2 regions of the Nocardia sp. NPDC058519 genome follow, and region 2 is predicted to be linked to the other one. Evidence: riboswitches for the same ligand, from Rfam matches in the RefSeq annotation. Region 2 holds a riboswitch; the other holds the start of a gene.

What was found. Region 2 has a riboswitch for S-adenosylmethionine ahead of ACFWPK_RS31540 (bifunctional o-acetylhomoserine/o-acetylserine sulfhydrylase). Riboswitches for the same ligand answer to the same signal wherever they lie in the genome.
Region 1: another riboswitch for S-adenosylmethionine. It lies ahead of ACFWPK_RS33275 (amino acid ABC transporter permease); the one in region 2 lies ahead of ACFWPK_RS31540 (bifunctional o-acetylhomoserine/o-acetylserine sulfhydrylase).

Annotation. Positions count from the first base shown of each region.
Region 1 is NZ_JBHXNK010000050.1:5,325-12,710, forward strand. It holds gene ACFWPK_RS33260 (glycosyltransferase) at 1-1,035, shown strand, start outside; gene ACFWPK_RS33265 (Uma2 family endonuclease) at 1,114-1,752, opposite strand; gene ACFWPK_RS33270 (hypothetical protein) at 1,783-2,496, opposite strand; SAM riboswitch class I at 2,780-2,874, shown strand; gene ACFWPK_RS33275 (amino acid ABC transporter permease) at 2,902-3,897, shown strand; gene ACFWPK_RS33280 (amino acid ABC transporter ATP-binding protein) at 3,894-4,655, shown strand; gene ACFWPK_RS33285 (ABC transporter substrate-binding protein) at 4,688-5,650, shown strand; gene ACFWPK_RS33290 (LLM class flavin-dependent oxidoreductase) at 5,679-6,749, shown strand; gene ACFWPK_RS33295 (ABC transporter substrate-binding protein) at 6,746-7,386, shown strand, end outside.
Region 2 is NZ_JBHXNK010000042.1:53,957-60,138, reverse strand. It holds gene ACFWPK_RS31550 (MFS transporter) at 118-1,611, opposite strand; gene ACFWPK_RS31545 (TetR family transcriptional regulator) at 1,746-2,468, shown strand; SAM riboswitch class IV at 2,533-2,643, shown strand; gene ACFWPK_RS31540 (bifunctional o-acetylhomoserine/o-acetylserine sulfhydrylase) at 2,727-4,043, shown strand; gene ACFWPK_RS31535 (homoserine O-acetyltransferase) at 4,040-5,185, shown strand; gene ACFWPK_RS31530 (TetR/AcrR family transcriptional regulator) at 5,148-5,825, opposite strand; gene ACFWPK_RS31525 (oxygenase MpaB family protein) at 5,964-6,182, shown strand, end outside.

The sequences.
Region 1 (7,386 bases), on a different contig from region 2:
TGTGTTCCCGCCCGCGATGAAGCCGCGCGCCTGCCCGCGCTGATCGCCGACCTTCGCGCCCAAACCGGCGTCCCCCGCATGAACGTGCTGATCCTCGACGACGCGTCCACCGACGGCACCTACGAAGCCGCACTGGCCGCGATCGCCGGCGACGAGCGCTTCACCGTGCTGCGCTCCGCCGCGCACCCCGCCCCCGGCTGGACCGGCAAGGCCGCCGCGTGCGCGCGCCTGGCCGCCCGCACCGACGCGGCCGCCCTGGTCTTCGTCGACGCCGATGTTCGCCTCGCGCCCTACGCCGTGGCCGCAGCGGTAGCCGAATTACGCAGGCGTGGAGCGGGTTTGGTCTCGGCCTGGCCGGTGCAGGAAGCAGGTTCGACCACCGAGCACCTCGTCCAGCCACTGCTCGCCTGGTCGTGGGCCTCGACCCTGCCGGTCGGCCCCGCCAACCACAGCCTGCGCCCGTCCACCGCCGTCGCATGCGGACAGTTCCTAGCCGTCGATGCCGCGGCCTACCGCGCGGGCGGCGGTCACGCGGCTGTCGCGGCCAGCGCCACCGAAGATCTCGATCTGGCGCGCGCCGTGCGCCGAGCGGGCCACCGCACCGCCTTGGTGACCGCGGGCCCCGCCGCGAGAACCCGAATGTATACCGGCACAGCCGAACTCACCGACGGCTACACGCGTTGGCTGTGGTCGGCCTACGGCGGCCGTCTCGACACCGGCGCCGCCATCGGCATCCTTGCCGCCCTTGCCTTTTGGATTCCCCCACTGGCAGCGATCTTCGGCCGCGACCGAACCCGCAGAGCAGGCCTGCTCGGCTACCTGGCCGCCGTCACGAGCAGACTCACCGCCCGCACCATCGAAACCCGCCGGGCACCAACAGGTACCGACCTCACCTCGGCCCTGGCCCACCCACTCTCAGTGGCCAACTACCTCATCCTGTGGACCCGCTCCCACCACCGCCACCGCACCGGCCGCCTCCGCTGGAAACAGCGCCCCCTGGTCACCCCCGACGACCCCATCGCCCGCCACGCCTGACCGGTCAATAACCGAATCGGCCCGTCCAGGCCGCGGATACCCCGATACGGGGGGTACGTCAGGCGCGGCGGATGACGCCTATTCGATGTCCAGATCCAGTTCTGCCCAGGGGATTTCGACCTTGACCGGGTCGATTGCGGTGACTGCGATGACCGGGTCCTGGCCGCGTAGGCCGATTCGCTCGGTGACGTATCTGCCGTCAGAGGTGAGACGCAGTTGTTCGATGGAGGAGACCAGTCCGTCGTCGTTGACCATCCGGACGATCCAGTACTGCGCGATGCCGAGCTTCGCGTACTCGGCTCGCTTGTCGACGCAATCGGCGGTGACCGTACCGGGTGAGACGATCTCGACCACGAGCAGGGCGTCGGCGGCGGTCGGCTTGCGGCGCCATCGGCCGCGGTCGGCTTCCACGCAGCGGTAGAGGATCGCGTCGGGGCGGCGGAATCCGAACGGAACTTCGGACACGAGCATGTCGAGGTCACCGCTGGCGCGCGGGCACGGAGCGTCAGAAGGACGGTCACGCGCGGCGTCCCGCAGCGCGGCTTCGATTACGCGTGCGACGGAGATGTGGTTGGGTGACGGTGACTCGCAGTGCACGAGCATGCCGTCTTTGACCTCGATCGTTCGAGCGAGTTCCGTCGGCATCTCGAGGTAGATGTCCAGGTCGATGACGGGCATGTCGTTCCGCAGCCACGACCAGTCGTAGGCTCCGCTCATACCGCTGAGCCTAACGCTGACCGGCGAGCTTCAGGCGACCTCGGTGATGCCGATGGTCGGGAAGAAGAAGCAGGAGCGGCCTGCGTTGTCGGTGGTGCCGAAGACGGCGGCCAGGACGGTGCCTCGGCCGGTGTCGACGGGGACGGCGCGGACGCCGCCGACGGGGATGGCGGCGAAGAGGAAGTCGCGGATGGCGGTTTCGGCGAGGGGGCGCAGTTCGGCGGGGACCTCGGGCGGGACCATGGCGCGCACGATGTCGGCGATCGGGCCCATCGAGGCCATGCCGCCGCGGCCGGTGCTGACATTGAGCCAGGCCACCTGCATGCCGGAGGTCTTCGTGGCGGCGGTGTCGGGGGCGAGGCCGTAGGGCAGGAAGGTGAACAGGGTCTGGCCCGATTTCACGGCCGCGAGGTCGACGCCGGGGATCGGGAGGGTGTTCGCCGGCCACGGGCCCGGTACCGCGCCCGCGACGGCGGGAACAAGGCCCGTGCCGTCACCGGTGCAGTTCGCGGCGACCGTGGGGTAGAGGAAGGGCTGGATACCCATGGCCTTCAGCGTCTCGACGACGGTTCGGTAGGCGCCGAGGAGATCGCCCGGGCCCGCGGCAGGCGTGACGTTCGGTGCGTCCCGGGTGACGGCGGGCGTCACCGGCTCGGCCGGTTCGGCGGCAGCCGGTGGCACGGCCAGCAGTAGCGCGGCGGCGCAGGCCGTCAGCGAGGTCAGTGCGGTGGAACGACGCGGCATGATCACGACGTACTCCTCATCGACGCAGAGAAGGCCGACGCTACCGCGTGCGGTGGGTGAATCCGGACAGGTGAAGTAACCGGGCGTTCGGCGCGTCGCAATCTCGCAGCGAACCCCCGCCGAGGGTCGGTGTCCCCCACAGTCGACCGACCACGCCGAACCGGGGCAATTATGACTGCGCCCGAAGCCGGTTCCAACCTCTGCGCTCACGTTGATTTCTATCGTTGCGCGCACTCGTGCATGTGCCACATGCTGATTCAGCTCAGGCCGCAGCGCCGGGGCGCAACCATCCAGAGCGACCGAGAGACCTGGCTCGATGACGTCGCAGCAACCCGCCCGCTTTCGGGGTGTGGGTGCTTCTGCCGGGTTCGATGGAGGAGATTTTGTGTTTTCCGAAGGACTCCCATGACCGCGTCCGCCGTATCCGGCGCCGAGACCGCGCCCGCACCGCCCGGCGACGCTCCCCCCGCTGAGTCGGCATCCGCCGACGAAGCGACCGACCTTCCCCGGATCACCGGATCGTGGCACCCGTGGCGGTGGGTCGTCGCGGCGGTCGCGCTGGTGGTGGTGGCCCAGTTCGCACACGGTCTGATCACCAATCCGGGCTGGGACTGGGGCACTTTCGCCCAGTACTTCACCGCGAAGTCGGTACTGGCCGCGCTCCGGGTGACCATCGAGCTGACCCTGTGGGGCACCGTCCTCGGTTTCGCGATCGGCACCCTGCTGGCGATCGGGCGGGTGTCGAACAATCCCGTGCTGCGCGTGATCGCCTGGACCTACGTCTGGGCGTTCCGTTCGATCCCGCTGATCGTGCAGCTGCTGTTCTGGTTCAACATCGCCTACCTGTATCCCCGCCTTTCCGTCGGTATTCCGTTCGGACCAGCGTTCTTCGATTTCGAAGTCAACGGTGTCATCAGTGGTTTCACCGCGGCGGTGATCGGCCTGGCCCTGCATCAGGCGGCGTACTCGGCCGAGCTCATCCGGGCGGGCCTGCTCGCCGTCGACGGCGGCCAGCTGGAAGCGGCTGCCGCGCTGGGCATTCCGCGCTGGCGGCAGTTCCGCACCATCGTGTTGCCGCAGGCCATGCGCTCGATCCTGCCGAACGCGGCCAACGAGGTGATCAGCCTGTTCAAGGGCACCTCGATCGTGTCGGTGATGGCGATCGCCGAGCTGTTCTACCAGGTGCAGGTGATCTTCGGCCGCAACGGCCGGGTGGTGCCGCTGCTCATGGTGGCCACGGCCTGGTACATCGTGCTCACCACCGCGCTGTCGATCGTCCAGTTCTACATCGAACGGCACTACGCCAAGGGCGCCCAGCATGAGCTGCCGCCGACACCGTGGCAGCGGGTCCGCGCCAAGGTCACCGAGATCGCCGCCGCACCCCGAGGAGCCACCCGATGACCGCAGCGGTGCAGGCACGAGGAATTCGCAAGTCCTACAGCGGTACCGAGGTGCTGCGTGGCGTCGACCTGGCGGTGCGCACGGGCGAAGTGGTCGCGCTGGTCGGCCCATCCGGGTCGGGTAAGTCGACGCTGCTTCGGGTGCTCAACCATCTCGAGGCACAGGACGCGGGCACGGTGCACATCGGCGGTGAGCTGATCGGCTACCGGCAGCGCGGAAACACCCTGCGCCCGCTGCCCGACCACGCGGTGCGCGCCCAGCGCAGCCATATCGGTTTCGTGTTCCAGCAGTTCAACCTGTTCCCGCATCTCACGGTGCTCGACAACATCGTGCTCGCCCCGGTTTCGTCCCAGCGCCGCCCGCGCGCCGAGGTGATCGCCGAGGCGAAACAGCTCCTGGACCGGGTCGGGATGGCCGATTTCGCCGACGCCTACCCGCGCCGGCTCTCCGGCGGCCAGCAGCAGCGCGTCGCCATCGCACGGGCGCTGGCCTTGAAGCCGCGCCTGATCCTGTTCGACGAACCCACCTCCGCGCTCGACCCGGAACTGGTCGGCGAGGTGCTCGCGGTGATCCGCGATCTCGCGCACGGCGGCACCGCCCTGGTGATCGTCACCCACGAGATCGGGTTCGCCCGTGAGGTCGCCGACACGGTGGTGTTCCTCGACGAAGGACAGATCGTCGAGCAGGGCGACGCAGCCACTGTCCTCGATCACCCCGAACATCCACGCACGCAGGCATTCCTGTCGCGCGTGCGCTGAGTATCCCTTCCCACGAACAGGTTTCGACACTGATGAAGCTTTCCACGCTGATCGGCATCATCTCGGCGGCCACGCTGCTGACCACCGGCTGCACCGCCGATCCGGAATCCGCCGAGACCGTCCAGGCGGGTTCGGTCACCTTCGACCTCTCGCCCACCCAGGAGGGAAGGGTGCGGGTGGCGAAGGTCGACGCGATCGCCGCCGAAGTGCCGCAGGCGATTCGCGATCGCGGCACCCTCCTGGTGACCGGATCGGGCAGTTCCGCGCCCCCGCTGCGGTTCTATGCCACCGACGACAAGACCGTCGTCGGATCCGAAATCGACTTCGCCAGTCTGGTGGCCGACAAACTCGGCCTGAAGCTGGTCGCACAGGTGGCGGATTGGTCGCAGAACTTCGTGCGCGTCGATTCCGGCGAGGTGGACGCGTTCATCTCCAATGTCACCGTCACCGAGGAGCGCAAGGAGAAGTACGACTTCGCGACCTACCGCAAGGACAATGTCGCGCTCGAGGTGCCCGAGGACAGCCCGCTCGTCTTCAACGACCGAAAGAGCCTGGTGGGCAAGCGAATCGGCGTGGGAGCGGGCACCAACCAGGAACAGCTGCTGGTGAAGTGGAACGAACAGAACGTCGCCGAAGGGCTGGCGCCGATCGACATCGCCTACTACCAGCAGGTCACCGACTACTACCTCGCGCTCGCCTCGAAACGTCTCGACGGCTACATCGGCCCGAACCCCACCGGCGTCTACCACTCGACGACGACCGGCGAGACCAAGCTCATCGCCACCTTCTCCGGCGCCGGTGAGGCACTGCAGGGCGAGATCGCGGTGCTCACCAAGAAGAACAGCGGCCTCAATGCCGCCGTGCACAAGGCGCTGGTCGATGCCATCGCGGACGGCAGCTACCAGAAGGTCCTCGATCGCTGGGGCCTGGATTCGGAGAAGGTCACCGAGTCGCGGATCAACCCACCCGGTCTGCCGAAGAAGCCTGCCGCATGAGGTCATTCGAGAAGCTAGGAGTCCGCGCATGAAGTTCCTGCTGATGACGCTGATCACCCGGGTACCCGATCCGGTCACCGGCGTGGTTCCCACGACCCGCGATCGCCTGCACGAGGTGATCGAACAGGCAAGGCGCGCCGAGGAATTCGGCTATGACGGGTTCGCTGTCGGTGAGCGACACGAGGATCCGTTCCTCTCGGCCGCTCCCCCGGTGGTGCTGAGCCATATCGCGGCCCTCACCTCGCGGATCAGCCTGTTCACCGCGGTCACCACCTTGAGCCTGCTCGATCCGGTGCGCGCGTTCGAGGACTATTCCACCCTGGACAACCTGTCCGAGGGCAGGCTCGAACTGATCATCGGCAAGGGCAACGGCGCGGCCCAGGCGCAGCTCTATCACGTCACCACCGATGACCAGTGGGAGCGCAATCGTGAAGGGTACGAACTGTTCCGGGCGCTGTGGGACAGCGAGGAAGTGACGTGGTCGGGGCAGTTCCGCCCCTCGCTCACCGCGGCCAAGGCATTGCCCCGACCGCTTCAGCCCCGGTTGCGGATCTGGCATGGCAGCGCGACGAGCAAGGAGTCGGTGGAACTGGCCGCGCGCCACGGTGATCCGGTGTTCTCGGCGAATGTCACCAACCCGATCGAGCCGTACGCCGAGCTGATCCGGCACTACCGCGAGCGGTGGGCGCACTACGGTCACGACCCGGCCGATGCGCTGGTCGGCGCGGGGACCGCGGGCTTCCACGTCGCGCGGACCTCGCAAGAGGCCGTCGAGGTGTTTCGCCCGCTCTACGAGGCGCGCACCTCATTGCAGCGCAAGGTCGGCAATCCGGTCGTGTTCGAGACCGTCGAAGACTTCATCGCCCGCTCGTCGGCGCTGGTCGGCAGCCCGGAGCAGGTGATCGACAAGGTCGGCCGCTATCACGAGCAGTTCGGGCACGAGGTCATCCACCTGTCCGCCGAACGTGACGGCCGCACCGAATCCGACTACCTGGGCAGCCTCGAGCTGTTCCAGGCCGAGGTGGCGCCCGAGCTGCGCCGCCGCATTCCGAGTCGTCCCCTGGCCGCCGGCCGTCAATTCTCTGGAGTTACCTCGTGATCCGACATCGTCTTGCTGCTCTCGCGGGTGTACTCGCCGCCGCCACCACAGTTGTCGCGTGCGGCGGTGGCACCGGGGGCTCCGGTGCTCAGACCGGTCCGCCGCAGCCCGGCGGCACGTTGCGCTACGGGCTCTCCGGGGCGCCGACCTGCTCGGATCCGGCGCAGTCGGGCACCAACCAGACCATCTATGTGGCCCGCCAGATCGTCGACTCGCTGACCGATCAGGACCCGAAGACCGGTGCGATCACCCCGTGGCTGGCCAAGAGCTGGGAGGTCAGTCCCGACGCCAAGGTGTTCACCTTCGAGCTGGCCGATGGCGTCACCTTCAGCGACGGCACCGCGCTCACCGCCGACTCGGTGCGCGATACCTTCGACGCGGTCGTCAAGCTCGGTGCCGCCAAGGCGCAGCTGGGAGCCAGCTACCTGACCGGCTACGTCGGAACGACCGCGGTCGACAAGCTCACCGCCCGTGTCGAATTCAGTGCGCCGAACGCCCAGTTCCTGCAAGCGTCCTCGACCGCGCAGCTCGGCATCCTGGCGCAGTCCACCAATGCCAAACCGGCCGAGGCCAGATGCGCGGGTGACAACATCGGCAGCGGGCCGTTCACCTACGCCTCCTACAAGCAGGACACCTC
Region 2 (6,182 bases):
CCCCTGCACCCCAGCCGGGGCGACGCCCCCAGGACCCCCGCGGGGCACCCCCCCCCCAACCCCCCCCCGGGCAGGCCCCCCCCCCCCCCCCGGGCCCCCCGCCCCCCCCCGACCAGGTCAGACCGCGATCGGCACGGCGGCCGCGTGTTCGTCGCCTTCGATGAGGTTCTCCGGCTTGTCGCGGATCATCACCGCGATTACCACGGCGGCGGCGAGGAAGAAGCCGGCGCCGATATAGAACGCGACGTCGTAGGAATAGATCGAGGCGCGTTCGATCAGGTGGTCGACGGTGGGGTTGTCGGTGACGTAGTTCTCGGCGGCCTGGACCGACAGGGTGGTCAGCAGCGCGGTGCCGACGGCACCACCGACCTGTTGCGCGGCATTGAGCAAGGCGCTGGCGACGCCGGAGTCCTCGGCGTCGACCTGATGCAGGGCGACGGCCTGCATGCCGACGAACAGCGGGCCCATCCCGAGCGCCATCAGCAGCTGCGCGGGCAGCACGCTCAGCGCGTACCCGTCGCCGTAGCTCAGTTGCGCCAGCCACAGCAGTCCGACGACGCCGAGCAGCGCGCCGACCACCATCAGCGGACGCGGCCCGAACTTGGGCATCAACGAACTGGTGATGCCCGCCGCGATCCCGATGCCCACCGGGAACGGCAGGAACGCGATGCCCGCCTTCAGCGGCGAATAGCCGAGGGTGTTCTGATAGTAGAAGCTGAGGAACAAGAACATGGCGAACATCGCGATCGGGATCAGCAGCGCGGCCAGCAATGCGCCGCCGCGATTGATCTCACCCGGAATTCGCAGTGGTAGTAGCGGATTCGCCGAGCGTGCCTCGATGAGGACGAACGCGACGAGCAAGGCGGAGCCCGCGCCGAGCAGGCCGAGGGTGCTGCCCGCCAGCCAGCCGTGTTCAGCGGCGCGACTGAACCCGTAGACGATGGAGACCAAGCCGAATGTCACGGTGACGGCGCCGGGCAGGTCGTAGCCGCCGGTTCGGGGCACCGGGATATCACGCGCGATCACCGCGACCGCACCGGCCACCGCGATGAGCGCGATCGGGGTGTTCATCAGCAGCGTCCACCGCCATGACGCGAACTCGGTGAGCGCGCCGCCCACGATGAGCCCGAACGCGATGCCACCCGCGGTGATACCGGCGAACACCGCGAACGCGCGGGCCCGCTCCTGCACATCGGTGAAGATCACCGACAGCAGCGACAGGGCCGCGGGGGCGAGCAGTGCGGCGAACGCGCCCTGCAGACCGCGGCCGATGAACAACTGCGCGCCGGTCTGCGCGAGGCCGGCCAGCGCCGACGCGGCGGCGAAGCCGACCAGGCCGACCAGGAAGATCCGGCGTCGGCCCAGGTAGTCGGCCATCCGTCCGCCGAGCAGCAGTAGCCCGCCGAAGATGAGCGTGTACGCGGTGAGCGCCCACTGTTTGTCGCCGTCGCTGATCCCGAGGTCCCGCTGGGCATACGGCAGGGCGATCGTGATCACGGTGGCGTCGAGCACCACCATCAACTGGGCGGCGGAGAGCACGACCAGCGCCCACCACCGCATCGAATTCTGTTGAGAATCAACATGTTTCGTCTCTAGCTCGGTGCCGGTCACCAGAACTCCTCGTTACTAGATTGGCGTCGACCAATCCTGGCACTACACGACAATTGGCGTCAAGAGAAAAATGTCTGAACGCGCCAATTGGCTTTCCTAGACAGATAAAGCGACCGACACGGTAGGCTGGTGTGATGCTGGACTCGACTACTCCGATCAGCGCCGACCGGACGACCGAACCGGCTGCCGACGCGCCGCTGGGCCTGCGTGAACGCAAGAAGATCCAGACCAAGGCCGCGATCGTCGCGATCGGCCTCGAACTGTGCGATAGCCAGGGTTTCGACGCGACGACGGTCGAGCAGATCGCCGCGGGTGCCGATGTGTCACCGCGCACTGTCAACCGGTACTTCGCGCTCAAGGAAGACATCGTGCTGGCCCCGATCGACGACTTCGGGGTCTCCGTCGCCGTCGCGCTGCGCTCCCAACCGAACACCGGCAACGAACTCCAGGCACTGTGCGGCGCCTACCTGGCGGTGGTCCAGGCGGAGGCAGACGCGGACGGTATCCGGTTCATCCGCCAGTTCCTGCAGATGCAGCGGATCATGCGCACCAGCCAGTCGGTTAACGCGCGGGCGCTGGAATACGCGGAGAAGAAGAACGTCGCGGTGTGCACCGAGCTCGCGCAGCGGATGGGCACGTCACCGGACGACTTCAAGGTGAAGCTGGTGGCCGGGATCTGGCAGATGCTGTGCCACATCTCGGTCGCCGATACCGAACAAGCACTGCTGAGCGGGTCACCGACGGTAGCTGTTCGGGTCACTCGCGACGCCGTGCTGCGCGCCTACCACGGCTTGCGGCAGGTCTGTGGCGCACCGGTCGACGACACGCCCGGCTTCGGCACACCGGCCGACGAGTGATCTTCAGCGTGAAATGCGGGGGAAGTTTCCGCGCGCGGGAGGTGTCCGGTTAACATGACGGCAAGGTCATGAGTACCAGCGCCAAGCCCCGGCTCGCTGGTCGGCAACCCTCCAGCTGCGGTGGGGTGCTCCGGGTGATGACCGGGCTCTCGAAAGTCGAGAGCAAGCGCGCATTGCAGGAGGCCCCCATGTGTTGTTGCCCGTCGATCCGACCCAGTTGACGAGATCCCCCCGGCGCACACCCCACTGGAGCACGACATGACCGACTCTTCCCTGCCCGAGAACTGGTCCTTCGAGACCAAGCAGGTCCACGCGGGCCAGGCCCCCGACGCGAGCACCAACGCGCGGGCACTGCCGATCTACCAGACCACCTCCTACACCTTCCGCGACACCGATCACGCCGCCGCGCTGTTCGGCCTCGCCGAGCCGGGCAACATCTACACCCGGATCATGAACCCCACCCAGGACGCGGTGGAGCAGCGGGTTGCCGCGCTCGAAGGTGGCGTCGCGGCGTTGCTGCTGGCCTCCGGCCAGGCCGCGGAGACCTACGCGATCCTGAACCTGGCCAGCGCGGGCGACCACATCGTGTCCAGCCCGCACCTCTACGGCGGCACCTACAACCTCTTCCACTACTCGCTGCCCAAGCTGGGGATCACGGTCTCGTTCGTCGAGGATCCCGATGACCTCGCGCAGTGGGAAGCGGCGATCCAGCCCAACACCAAGGCGTTCTACGGCGAGACCATCGCCAACCCGAGCAGTGCGGTGTTCGACATCCCCGGCATCGCCGGTGTCGCGCACGCGAACGGCATTCCGCTGATCGTCGACAACACCGTCGCCACCCCGTACCTGATCCAGCCGCTGGCCCACGGCGCCGACATCGTCGTGCATTCGGCGACGAAGTACCTGGGTGGGCACGGTGCGGCCGTGGCTGGCGTGATCGTCGACGGCGGCACGTTCGATTGGACCGTGCGCGACGCCGACGGCAACGCGCGCTTCCCCGGTTTCACCGAGCCCGACCCCAGCTACCACGGTGCGGTGTTCGCCGATCTGGGCGCGCCCGCGTTCGCGCTCAAGGCGCGCGTGCAGTTGCTGCGCGATCTGGGTGCTGCGGTCTCGCCATTCAACGCGTTCCTCATCGCGCAGGGCATCGAGACGCTGAGCTTGCGCGTCGAGCGGCACGTCAGCAATGCCGAGACGGTCGCGAAGTTCGTCGCCGAGCAGCCGGGCGTCGACGCGGTGTTCTACGCGGGCCTCGAGTCCTCGCCCTGGCACGCGCGGGCCGAGGAGCTGGCGCCCAAGGGTGCGGGCGCGATCGTGGCGTTCGAGCTGGCGGGCGGTGTCGATGCGGGCAAGAAGTTCGTGGACGCGCTCAGCCTCCACAGCCATGTAGCTAACATCGGTGATGTGCGTTCACTCGTGATTCACCCGGCGTCGACCACGCACTCGCAGTTGACGCCCGAAGAGCAGCTGGCGGCCGGCGTCACTCCCGGCCTGGTCCGGCTCGCGGTGGGCATCGAGGGCATCGAAGACATTCTGGCCGATCTGCGGGCCGGGTTCGCGGCGGCGACGACGTGACTGTGAGCACCGAATCGCCGATCGCCCGACCCGAAACCGGGGTGGCCCTGCTGCCACCCCAGGACGGGCGTGTCGGCGTGGTCGCCATCGGGGACGTGGCGCTGGAGAACGGCGCCGTTATCCCCGATGTGCGGCTGGCGGTGCAACGCTGGGGCGAGCTCTCGCCCACCCTGGACAATGTGGTGCTCGTCGAACACGCGCTCACCGGCGACTCTCATGTCGTCGGTGGGCCCGACGGGGCGCCCGGCTGGTGGGAAGGCATGGTCGGGCCCGGCGCGCCGATCGACACCGACGAGTGGTGTGTGATCGCGACCAACGTGCTCGGCGGCTGCAAGGGCAGCACCGGCCCGTCCGCACTGGCGGCCGACGGAAAGCCATGGGGCGCACGGTTTCCCGAGCTGACCATCCGCGATCAGGTGAACGCCGAAGCGCGGTTGTTCGAGGTGCTCGGGATCGAGCGGCTCGGCGCGGTCGTCGGCGGCTCGATGGGCGGCATGCGGGTGCTCGAGTGGATCATCGGCCTGCCCGAGCGGGTCAGTGCCGCGCTCGTGCTGGCCGTCGGCGCTCGCGCCACCGCCGATCAGATCGGCACCCAGACCACCCAGATGGCCGTCATCACCGCCGATCCCGACTGGCAGGGCGGCGACTATCACGGCACCGGCCGCGCGCCGATGACCGGCATGGGGCTGGCCCGGCGCATCGCGCACCTGACCTACCGCACCGAAGGCGAACTCGACCACCGCTTCACCAACAAGGCCCAGGGCGACGAAGACCCGTGGACCGGTGGACGGTACGCGGTGCAGAGCTACCTCGAACACCAGGCCGACAAGCTGTGTCAACGCTTCGATCCGGCCACCTATGTGCTGCTCAGCGAGGCCATGAACCGCCACGATGTGGGTCGCGGGCGCGGCGGTGTCGCTGCCGCGCTGGCTTCGACGTCGGTGCCGTGCGTGGTGGGCGGGGTCGACTCGGACCGCCTGTACCCCTTGCACACCCAGGCCGAGCTGGCCGAAGGGCTGCCGGGCTGCGCGGGTCTCGAGATCGTGCATTCACGCGACGGGCACGACGGGTTCCTCACCGAGGCGGCCGCGGTGTCGAAGTTGCTCACCGAGACGATGCGCCTCGCGCGGGAGAACCGCTGACGTTCACTCCCCCGGTCAGCAGGGTGACGATCGACCGGACATAGGCCTGAAGTCGTTCGCGCGGATACTCTTCCGGCTCGCTGACCCCGAGCCGACCGAGCATTTCGGCGATGGTGAGGGTCGAGCTCGCGAGCAGCCCGGCATCCATGCCCGACCACTTCGGCAGCACTGAGATACCCATGCGGACAAGCGATTCCGCGCGCTCCAAGATTTCGGCACGCGAAGCACGAAGAGCCGCACGATATTCGTCGGGCGCGCTCGCCGGGGTGGCGAGGATCAGCCGCCAGCGAGTCGGATTCGCCAGTGCCACACCGACGAACGCTTCGACAGTCGCCGAGGCAGCCGCCAATGGGTCGGCGCCGAGCAGGTCTTCGGGCAGCGTGTCGGCGATCTGATCCAGTCCGCGTTCACGTTCGCGTTCCAGCAGCGCTTCGACGAGTTCGGCGCGGGTCTTGAACACCGTGTACAGCACGGGTTTTCCGACGCCCGCCTCCTGCGCGACGGCCTCCATGCTCAGCTCGTGCAGTTCCATCCGGCCCAGGACGGTGAACGCGGCGTCGAGAAGTTGCGCGCGGCGCTGGTCCGGCGGCAGGCGCGGTGCATAGCGGCGTCGAGGTCGTTGCTCCTGCGTCGAGGTCACCCGCCCACCTGCCTTTCGCTCGCCGACGATACCCGCCATCCTTCGTCACGAATCCTACGCAACCGTTGTATTCACGTCGAGTAATTGCTACGGTGGTGTTGTATTCAATATTCCTCGCACTGCAAAGGGGCATGTGCAATGGCTTTCGATGCGTCGACTCTGCGTCGCGACGACTACGGCTTCTTCGGGCCGGATTCCCCCACCTGGAAGGTGTGGGCGGCGCCGACCGCGCTGATCGGATTCCAGCGCGCGGTCACCCTCGAGCACTTCGATCCGTTCCTGACCGCAGCGGTCGCCGATTCGCACGGGATCTACGACAATCCCGCCACCCGTCTCGACCACACGCTGTCCTACTTC